DNA from 4 places in the Kitasatospora sp. NPDC059160 genome. Region 3 is predicted to be linked to each of the others. Evidence: riboswitches for the same ligand, from Rfam matches in the RefSeq annotation. Region 3 holds a riboswitch; each other region holds the start of a gene.
What was found. Region 3 has a riboswitch for cyclic di-AMP ahead of ACFXOZ_RS11785 (transglycosylase family protein). Riboswitches for the same ligand answer to the same signal wherever they lie in the genome.

Region 1 (2,193 bases), on a different contig from region 3:
GCCGACGGCCGCCGACACCCCGCCCAGGCCGGACCAGAGGCCGACCGCCGCCGAGCGGTCGTCCGGGTGGAAGACCGCCTGGAGCATGGCCAGCGAGCCCGGGGTGAGCAGCGCGCCGCCGATGCCCTGGACGGCGCGGGCGGCGATCAGCACGTGGATGGTCGGGGCCGCGGCGCAGGCCGCGGAGGCGACGGCGAACCAGACCACGCCGATCAGGAAGACCCGGCGCCGTCCGTAGCGGTCGCCGAGGGCGCCGCCGAGCAGGATCAGGCCGGCCAGGGTGAGCAGATAGGCGTTCAGGGTCCATTGCAGGGAGGCGAGGGAGGCGCCGAGGTCGGCGCCGATCCGGGGCAGGGCGACGTTGACGACGGTGCCGTCGAGCATCGCCATGCTGGAGCCGAGCACTGTCGCGAGGAGTACCCAGCGGCCCTGCGCGGTGCCCAGGCGCAGAGTGCCGGCTTGAGAGGTGGCCACGGGCCGAATCCTGCGCCCGCCGGGGTGTACGTGACAAGGGTCACCGGGTGGTGTGTCGGTCGGTGGCGGTGCGTGAACGGACGGTCGCACGGGGGTGGTCCCGGCGGCGCAGGGTGGTGGATCAGTGGCGCCGGGTGAATGGATCGTGCACGGAGCGTGCAAGGGATCATTCGGAGGGTGACGGGGCTGCGGGGGTTGTTGCCGATTCAAGAGATCGACATTGCTTCACCCGAACGGATGAGTTTTAGTTCAGCGACCGCCCGGCCAGTCCGGACGGATCCACCGGGTGGAACGCCGAGTCCTGCCGCTGCCCGGTGGCTCGCACCGAACTCTGTACGGCAGGAGCGGGGGACCCACAGGTAAGTCGCCGGACCGGAGTTCGCGCCTTTTCGGGCGCGGACCACCAGGGCCGGCTTGGGGTGAAGCCGCACATGCGGCCGGGCAACTCCAGCCCGAACCCGACAGCTCACCTCGCAGGCGTCGGAGAGGAAAATTCCATGCCTGCACAGGCTCGTCGTATCGCCCTGCCCCGTGCCGCCCGCATCGGCATCGCCACCGCCGTCACCGGGGCCTCGTTCGTCCTGCCGCTCGTGACCGCGATGAGCGCCCAGGCGCACACCGCCCCGGCGGCCACCACCGCCCCGGCCGCTTCCGGGGCCGCCGCTCCGGCTGCCGCCCCGGCCGCCCAGCAGAGCTACCGCGTCGTCAGCGGTGACACCCTGTCGAAGATCGCCGACGCCAAGAACGTCGAGGGCGGCTGGCACGCGCTGTACGAGCAGAACCGCTCGGTGGTCGGCGCCGACCCGAACCTGATCTTCCCCGGTCAGCAGCTGGCCCTCGCCGGTCACGCCGCCGCTCCGGCGAAGCCCGCCGCCCCGGCCAAGCCGGCCGCTCCGGCGAAGTCCGCCGCGCCGGTCACCCAGGACACCTCCGCTGCCGCGGACTCCCAGGTGCAGGTCCGGACCGAGGCTGCCAAGCCCGGCGCCCAGGTGCAGACCCAGGTTCAGACCGCCGCCCCGGCCCAGGCCGTGACCGCGGCCCCGGTCGCCGCCACCTCCGGCTACGTCGCCCCGCTCGCCAACCCCGTGCTGGGCGAGGCCTACGGCGTGGCCGGCTCGATGTGGGCCTCCGGCCACCACACCGGCCAGGACTTCGTCGCCTCCACCGGCACCCCGCTGCGCGCCGTCGCCAACGGTGTCGTGGTGAAGGCCGGCAGCGACGGCGCCTACGGCAACGAGGTCGAGATCAAGCTCGCCGACGGCAAGTACGCCCAGTACGCGCACCTGTCCTCGATCGGCGTGAGCGTCGGTCAGACCGTCACCGCCGGCCAGCAGCTCGGCCTCTCCGGTGCGACCGGCAACGTGACCGGCCCGCACCTGCACTTCGAGATCCGTACCGGTTCCGAGTACGGCTCGGACATCGACCCGGTCGCCTACCTGCGGGCGCACGGCGTCGCGCTCTGACCCTCCGGGGCCTTCCGCAGGAACGTGTGAACCACCGCTGGTGCGGGGCGAATCGACGCCCGGGATGGTCATGTCGGGTGACCGCTCGACCGGGTGATCGCCGCACCGGTGGACCTGGGCGCGGGACACGCCCAAGGCCGGCCCGGCCGTACGGGACAACCTCTCGTACGGCCGGGCCGGCCGCTGCCGTTCTCCGCTCGGTCGTCGTGGTCCACGGGTACGTCTCGTATTCGCGCTGACTGCGCCGACTGCGGCG
Region 2 (2,193 bases), on a different contig from region 3:
CCGGGCCGCGCTCCGGGCCCAGCAGCAGCAGGACGACCGCGCCTCCCGCGGCGCCGACCGGGTCGACCTCAGCAACCTGCCGCCGGCCAGCGGCTACGCCGCCGTGGCGGTGGCCAAGGCGATGAGCAAGCAGGGTTCGCCGTACGTGTGGGGCGCCACCGGGCCCTCCACCTTCGACTGCTCGGGCCTGATGGTCTGGGCGTACGGCCAGGCCGGCGTCTCGCTGCCGCGCACCTCGCAGGAGCAGGGCCACATCGGGACCGCCGTGACGCTGGCCACCGCCCAGCCGGGTGACCTGGTGATCTACGGCGGCGACATGCACCACGTCGGGATGTACATCGGCAACGGCATGGTGGTCCACGCGCCGCACACCGGTGACGTGGTGAAGGTGATGAAGGCCGACGCGATGTCGATCAACACGATCCGCCGGATCTGACGCTCCGGTACCTCCCCGGGGGCCGGTTCCGGCCCTGTGATCCGCGCCACCTCCGGTCGGGGGTGGCGCTCCGGGTTTGCGGACCGGGTGGGCCGGAGGGTGAGAGTCGATCAGCTTTGCGTGCGCCGGTGATCACCATCAGTCATTTTCACAAAAGAACATGGGTAATCTTCCGTCTTTTTTCTGACAAGGATTTGAACGGATCACGGTTCAGTTACTAGGGTCGTGCTCCGAACCACCGCACAGTCGATCACCCAGCCTGGGTGGCGGCGGTGGTTACCGCCGAGTTCGCGAAACAGCGGGGCAGGTCGAAGCGACTGCCCGACAGGGGAGCCCAGTAGTCGGGGGCGCTGCGGAGCGGAGCCGGGGAACCACACGTTCCTCCGGGGTGAATCGGCGCCAGGTCGGCCGTAGGTGAGGCCGGTGAGGCGTCGTAGGGCATGCTTCCGGCCCGAACCCGTCAGCTCACCCGGTAGGCGGCGTAGGAAGAAGGAGTCCGCCTTCGTGGCGTCCCATCGTCGTCCCAAGCCCGCCAGCCGTACCCGCGTCTCGATCCTGACCGGTTTCGCCGCCGCCGCCGTCGCGCTCTCCGCGCAGTCCAGCGCGCACGCCGACCCGCAGCCGACCAAGGACCAGGTCAAGGAGCAGGTCGACCAGCTCAACGAGCAGGCCGAGCAGGCGACCGAGAAGTACAACGCCGCGCAGGAGAAGCAGCAGGAGCTGGAGAAGCAGGTCTCCGGCCTCCAGGACCAGGTGGCCCGCCAGCAGGCCCAGGTGACCGACCTCCAGGGCGGCCTGGCCGAGATCGCCGGCGAGCAGTACCGCAACGGGGGCATATCCCCGACGGTCCAGCTGATGTTCTCCTCCAGCCCGGACAACTTCCTCAACCAGGCCGGCGCGCTGAACCAGGCGGGCAGCACCCAGAAGAACCAGCTCAAGCAGCTCCAGGACCAGCAGCGCAAGCTGGACCAGGACCGCACCGAGGCGCAGGGCAAGCTCGGCGAGCTGGAGTCCACGACCCAGCAGCTGAAGGCCTCCAAGGACGAGGTCCAGAACAAGCTCAAGGCCGCCCAGGACCTGCTCAACACGCTGACCGAGCAGGAGCGCCAGGCGATCAAGGCGGCCGAGGACAAGGCCGCCGCCGACGCCAAGGCCAAGGCGGACGCCGCCGCGAAGGCCGCCGCCCCGGACCGCGCCTCGCGCGACAGCAGCCGCAGCGACCTCGGCTCGGGCTCCACCGCCGCGCCGGTCAAGATCGCCCCGGGCAGTTCGCACGGTGCCGCCGCGCTGGCCGCCGCCGCCACCAAGGTCGGCAGCCCGTACGTCTGGGGCGCCACCGGCCCCAGCTCCTTCGACTGCTCCGGCCTGATGGTCTGGGCGTTCAACCAGGCCGGGGTGTCGCTGCCGCGCACCTCGCAGGAGCAGGCCGGCGCCGGCACCCGGATCGGCTCGGACATCTCCCAGGCCCAGCCCGGCGACATGCTGATCTTCTACGGCGACGCCCACCACGTCGGCATCTACGCGGGCAACGGCCAGGTGCTGCACGCTCCCAAGCCGGGTGCGTCGGTGCGCTACGAGGCCGTCTCCAACATGCCGCTGGCCTCCATCGTGCGGGTCTGATCCCCGGCCACGCGTTCACGGGCCCGGTCCTCCGTCACGGAGGGCCGGGCCTGCGGCTTTTCCGGCGGCTCGACCTGGTGTCCGATTAGGGGTCAAATATTCGGGTCGGTAGGGGTTTGGACTCACTTGCCCGGACT
Region 3 (2,193 bases):
TGTTCGCCATCGCGACCGCTGCGGACGGCGTGGTCCTGACCACCGTCGGCGGCGAGGACGCGGCCGCCGCGGCCGGGATCACCGGCGTGCTGCTGGCCGCCCGACTGGCCGTGCCGGTCGTCGCCGCCGCGCTCGACGTGCCCGGCTCCGTCGCCGCCGCCGTCGGCCACCTCCGGGAGACCGGCTCCGAGCGCCCGGCCCTGGCCCCGCTCGTCATCGGCCCGGAGGCGGACCCGGAGCTGCTCGCCACGGCCGCCGAGGAGACCGGCTGCCCGTCGGCCGCACCGCTGGGCGCCTACCCGACGGTCGGCCAGCTGATCGCCTCCACCTACCTGGCCGCCCTGCCGGTGCCGACGGCGGAGGAGCTCGCCGAGGCCGAGGCGGAGGCCGCGGCCGCCGTCGGGGCCGGGGAGGGCTCCCGACGCGCCCACGCGGCCGCCGAAGGGCCCGTGGAGGGCTAGCACGACCCACTGAACGCCCGTCGGCCACCGCCGGCGGACCCGCACTGCCGAAAGGGCCCGGAACGACCTCGTTCCGGGCCCTTTCGCCGTGTTCCGATTCACCCCGCTGGTGCGCTAAGCGGGCAATGCGGCGCAATGTCCGTTTCCAGCTCATTTGTCAATGGACACTCGGCGAATGACGGGCGCGTTCCCCAGCGCGCGATTCACTACCGCTCCCCCGCGCCTCGGGCGCGCGCCCCTTGTGCCCCAACGCTCCGTCACCTCTTTTCTGAGGCGGAGCCAGTTATGAGAATCCGCTGCGATATTGCCGGAAAACGATCATTTACGATCATGAATTACGGCCCATTTGACGTTTTCCACTAAACCGTGATGCGCATCACAGGTATTTGCAGTTTTAACTTAAGTCTGCTTAACGTGCTCCCCGTTCGTGACCACACGGACCCAGTTCATCCGCGACGCCGAGTCCTGCCGTCGGATGTCCTGGCAGCGCGAAATCGCATCACGGCAGGAGCGGGGGAACCACAGGTAAGTCGCCCCGGACCGTTTTCCGGAACGGTCCAGGGCTAGGGGTGAAGCCGCGCCCACAGCGCGGCCGGGCAACTCCAGCCCGAATCCGACAGCTCACCTCGCAGGCGTGGGAGAGGACCGCGTCTTCATGCTGCCTTCCAACGGCAACCGCCTGTCCAGCCGCACCCGTCGCGTGATCGCCGCCCTCGGCGTCGCCGGCGTCGGCCTCACCGTCCCCTGCCTCACCACCGGCACCGCGAACGCCGCCTCCGTCGCCACCTGGGACAAGGTCGCCCAGTGCGAGAGCAGCGGCAACTGGAGCATCAACACCGGCAACGGCTTCTACGGCGGCCTCCAGTTCACCTCCAGCACCTGGGCCGCCTTCGGCGGCACCAGCTACGCCCCGCAGGCCGACCAGGCCACCAAGGACCAGCAGATCTCCGTCGCCGAGAAGGTCCTTGCCTCGCAGGGCCCCGGCGCCTGGCCGGTCTGCTCCGTCCAGGCCGGTCTGACCAAGGGCGGCGCCGCGCCCACCGTCGACACCTCGGCCGGCTCCACCGCGGCCAAGCCCGCCGCCAAGCCGGCCGCCCCGAGCAAGCCGGCCGCGAAGCCCGCCGCCCCCGCGCAGGACCAGGCCCAGGCCTCCGACGACGCCGCGGCCGCCTCCGCCCCGTCCGCCGACAGCACCTGGGCCCAGAAGCGCCAGGCGCAGGCCCAGGCCGGCGGCTACACCGTCGTCGACGGCGACTGGCTGTCCTCGATCGCCGACAAGCACAACGTCCAGGGCGGCTGGCAGCGGCTGTACGACCTCAACCGCAGCACCCTGACCGAGGGCCCGGACACCATCTACCCGGGCCAGCAGCTGACCTTCGGTGACGGCACCTCGGCCCAGGCCGACGGCTCCGCCGCCAAGTCCGGCTCGGACTTCACCTGGTTCGACCGCTCGAAGAAGGCCGGCCAGGCCTCGAACGGCGGTGCCGTGAACGCCAAGCCGACCGCCCAGAGCAAGCCGTCCGCCACCAAGCCCGCGTCGAAGCCCGCCGCCCAGGCGCAGACCCCGGCCCCGGCCCCGGCCCCGGCCGCCTCCGGCAGCATGGCCGCCGCGGTCTCCTTCGCCCAGTCGAAGGTCGGCCAGGCGTACGTCTACGGCGGCACCGGCAACGGCGGCTGGGACTGCTCCGGCCTGACCCAGGCCGCGCTGCGCGCCGCGGGCATCAACATCCCG
Region 4 (2,193 bases), on a different contig from region 3:
CCGCGGGAGTCGAGGATTTCACGGGCTACGACGACATCGATGGACGGCACGAAGCATCTCCTTGCGGAAGCAGGGTCCGGCTGCGGGTGGTGCTGTCGGCCGGACGATTGCGGAGTCGTTACGACCAGAGCCTAACCGCCCGGGCTCCCGGGGCCACCTCGGCCCGGGCTGCGTCTCACCGTGTGGCCCGGCTACCCACCGGTAGTTCACCTGCTCGTCCCGGTGCGTCCCACCGGGGCGTCCATCGGGGCGGGCGAACGCGGACGTAGGGGGCCGCCGGGCGCGGCCCCCTACGTGTCCAGCGTGTCGTTCTCCGTGGAACGGTCCGGCTCAGCCCAGGTGCAGGACCTGGCCGGGCACGATCATGTCCGGGTTGCCGCCGACCGTGGTGCGGTTGCCGTCGTAGAGCGCCTGCCAGCCGCCGGACACGCCCTGGGCGGTGGCGATGCCCGACAGGGTGTCACCGTCCCGGACGGTGTAGTCGTGGCCGGTCGTGGCGGCCGGGGCCTGCGCGGCCCGCGGGGCGGCGTGCTTGGGGGCGTACTGCTGCGCCGACGGGGCGGCGGGCTGCTCGGCCTGCTTCGGCGCGGCGTGCTTCGGCGCGTACTGCTGGACCGGCTTCGGCTGGGCGGGCTTGGCGGCGGCCTTGGGGGCCTGCTGCTTGGGTGCCTGCTTCTGGGCCTGCTGCTTCTGCGGCTTGGCGTCCGAGGAGGTGTCCACCTGGGCCGGGGCGCCGCCCTTGCTCAGGCCCGCCTTCTGGGAGCAGACCGGCCAGGCGCCGGGGCCCTGCGAGGCGAGGACCTTCTCGGCGACGGCGATCTGCTGCCCCTTGCTGGCCTGGTTGGCCTGCGCCGCGTACGCGGTGCCGCCGTACGCCTTCCAGGTGCTGGGGGTGAACTGGAGGCCGCCGGAGAAGCCGTTGCCGGTGTTGATGCTCCAGTTGCCGCCGCTCTCGCACTGGGCGACGGAGTCCCAGACGGAGGCCGGGGCGGCGGAGGCGCCGGTGGCGGAGAGGAGCGGCAGTGCGAGTCCGACGCCGGCCACACCGGCGACGGCGATGGCCTTCTCGGCCTGGGTGCGACGGCGATGACGGCCGGTTCCAACGAACAGCATGAAGGTCCCTCTCCGCACGCCTGCGAGGTGAGCTGTCGGGTTCGGACCGGGAGGTGGCCCGGCCGCCGTCTGCGGAATCGATTCCGCGCGGGCGGCTTCACCCCGAGCCGTGGAGGAACGGCAACAAACCTGGTTCCCCCGCCCCTGCCCAGGGTTCTGGTCGGTTTCCCGTGACGCGGCGGGCAGGATTCGGCGTCCGCGCACGAGGTCCGCAGCTGCGAACTCCACGGAGACTAGACAGATCCTCAGACGAATCACAAGCTCATATCACCGACATCACACAAGAATTACGGCCCGTGTTCGATCGCCTACCAACGGCGGGGCTTTGTCCGGTTTGATGAGCGTTCATACCACCGCCGGTGGCCGGTTCCGGATGCTTCGTCAGCGTGTCGTGGCCTCAGGACGACTGTGCGGCGACCGGGGCTCCGGACTGAATTCGACCGGAAGTTCGCGCAATCCACGCATGATCAGGCCACCCCGCCAGCGCAGATTCTCCGGGCTTTCGGCCAGCCGCAGATCCGGCAGCCGGGAAAGCAGCGTGGCCAGCGCGGACCGCCCCTCCAGCCGGGCCAGCGGGGCTCCGATGCAGTAGTGGATGCCGTGCCCGAACCCCAGGTGCGGGTTGTCGCTCCGGGCCAGGTCGAGGGTGTTCTCGTCGGAGAACCTGGCCGGATCGCGGTCCGCCGCCGCCAGCACCACCAGCACCGGGTCCCCGACCGGGATCTCCACCCCGCCGATGGTCAGCGGAGCGGTCGCGAACCGCCAGGTCGCCAACTCCACCGGCCCGTCGTAGCGCAGGAGTTCCTCGATCCCGGTCTCCAGCAGCGCGGTCTCGCCGCGGGCCACCGACTCCTGCAGCAGGGCCCGCTGCCCGGGATTGCGCAGCAGCGCGTACGTCCCGTTGCCGATCAGGTTCACCGTCGTCTCGAACCCGGCGAAGAGGAGGATGAAGGCCATCGCGGCGGCCTCGTTCTCGGTCAGGTGCTCGCCGTGGTCGCTCGCCCGGATCAGGCCGGAGATCAGGTCGTCCCCGAGGTCCGCCCGCTTGCGGTGGATCAGCTCCAGCAGGTACGCCCGCAT

Region 1: linked by a shared signal. The riboswitch ahead of ACFXOZ_RS23455 (peptidoglycan DD-metalloendopeptidase family protein) and the one ahead of ACFXOZ_RS11785 (transglycosylase family protein) in region 3 are both predicted to bind cyclic di-AMP.
Region 2: linked by a shared signal. The riboswitch ahead of ACFXOZ_RS28185 (NlpC/P60 family protein) and the one ahead of ACFXOZ_RS11785 (transglycosylase family protein) in region 3 are both predicted to bind cyclic di-AMP.
Region 4: linked by a shared signal. The riboswitch ahead of ACFXOZ_RS08885 (transglycosylase family protein) and the one ahead of ACFXOZ_RS11785 (transglycosylase family protein) in region 3 are both predicted to bind cyclic di-AMP.

What each region holds. Positions count from the first base shown of each region.
Region 1 is NZ_JBHZCN010000055.1:31,696-33,888, reverse strand. Features, by position in the region: gene ACFXOZ_RS23460 (MFS transporter) at 1-474, opposite strand, end outside; cyclic di-AMP (ydaO/yuaA leader) riboswitch at 787-969, shown strand; gene ACFXOZ_RS23455 (peptidoglycan DD-metalloendopeptidase family protein) at 972-1,937, shown strand.
Region 2 is NZ_JBHZCN010000074.1:12,694-14,886, forward strand. Features, by position in the region: gene ACFXOZ_RS28180 (NlpC/P60 family protein) at 1-436, shown strand, start outside; cyclic di-AMP (ydaO/yuaA leader) riboswitch at 775-930, shown strand; gene ACFXOZ_RS28185 (NlpC/P60 family protein) at 941-2,056, shown strand.
Region 3 is NZ_JBHZCN010000021.1:86,050-88,242, reverse strand. Features, by position in the region: gene ACFXOZ_RS11790 (hypothetical protein) at 1-461, shown strand, start outside; cyclic di-AMP (ydaO/yuaA leader) riboswitch at 939-1,109, shown strand; gene ACFXOZ_RS11785 (transglycosylase family protein) at 1,117-2,193, shown strand, end outside.
Region 4 is NZ_JBHZCN010000015.1:8,209-10,401, forward strand. Features, by position in the region: gene eno (phosphopyruvate hydratase) at 1-50, opposite strand, end outside; gene ACFXOZ_RS08885 (transglycosylase family protein) at 331-1,113, opposite strand; cyclic di-AMP (ydaO/yuaA leader) riboswitch at 1,115-1,285, opposite strand; gene ACFXOZ_RS08890 (cytochrome P450) at 1,495-2,193, opposite strand, start outside.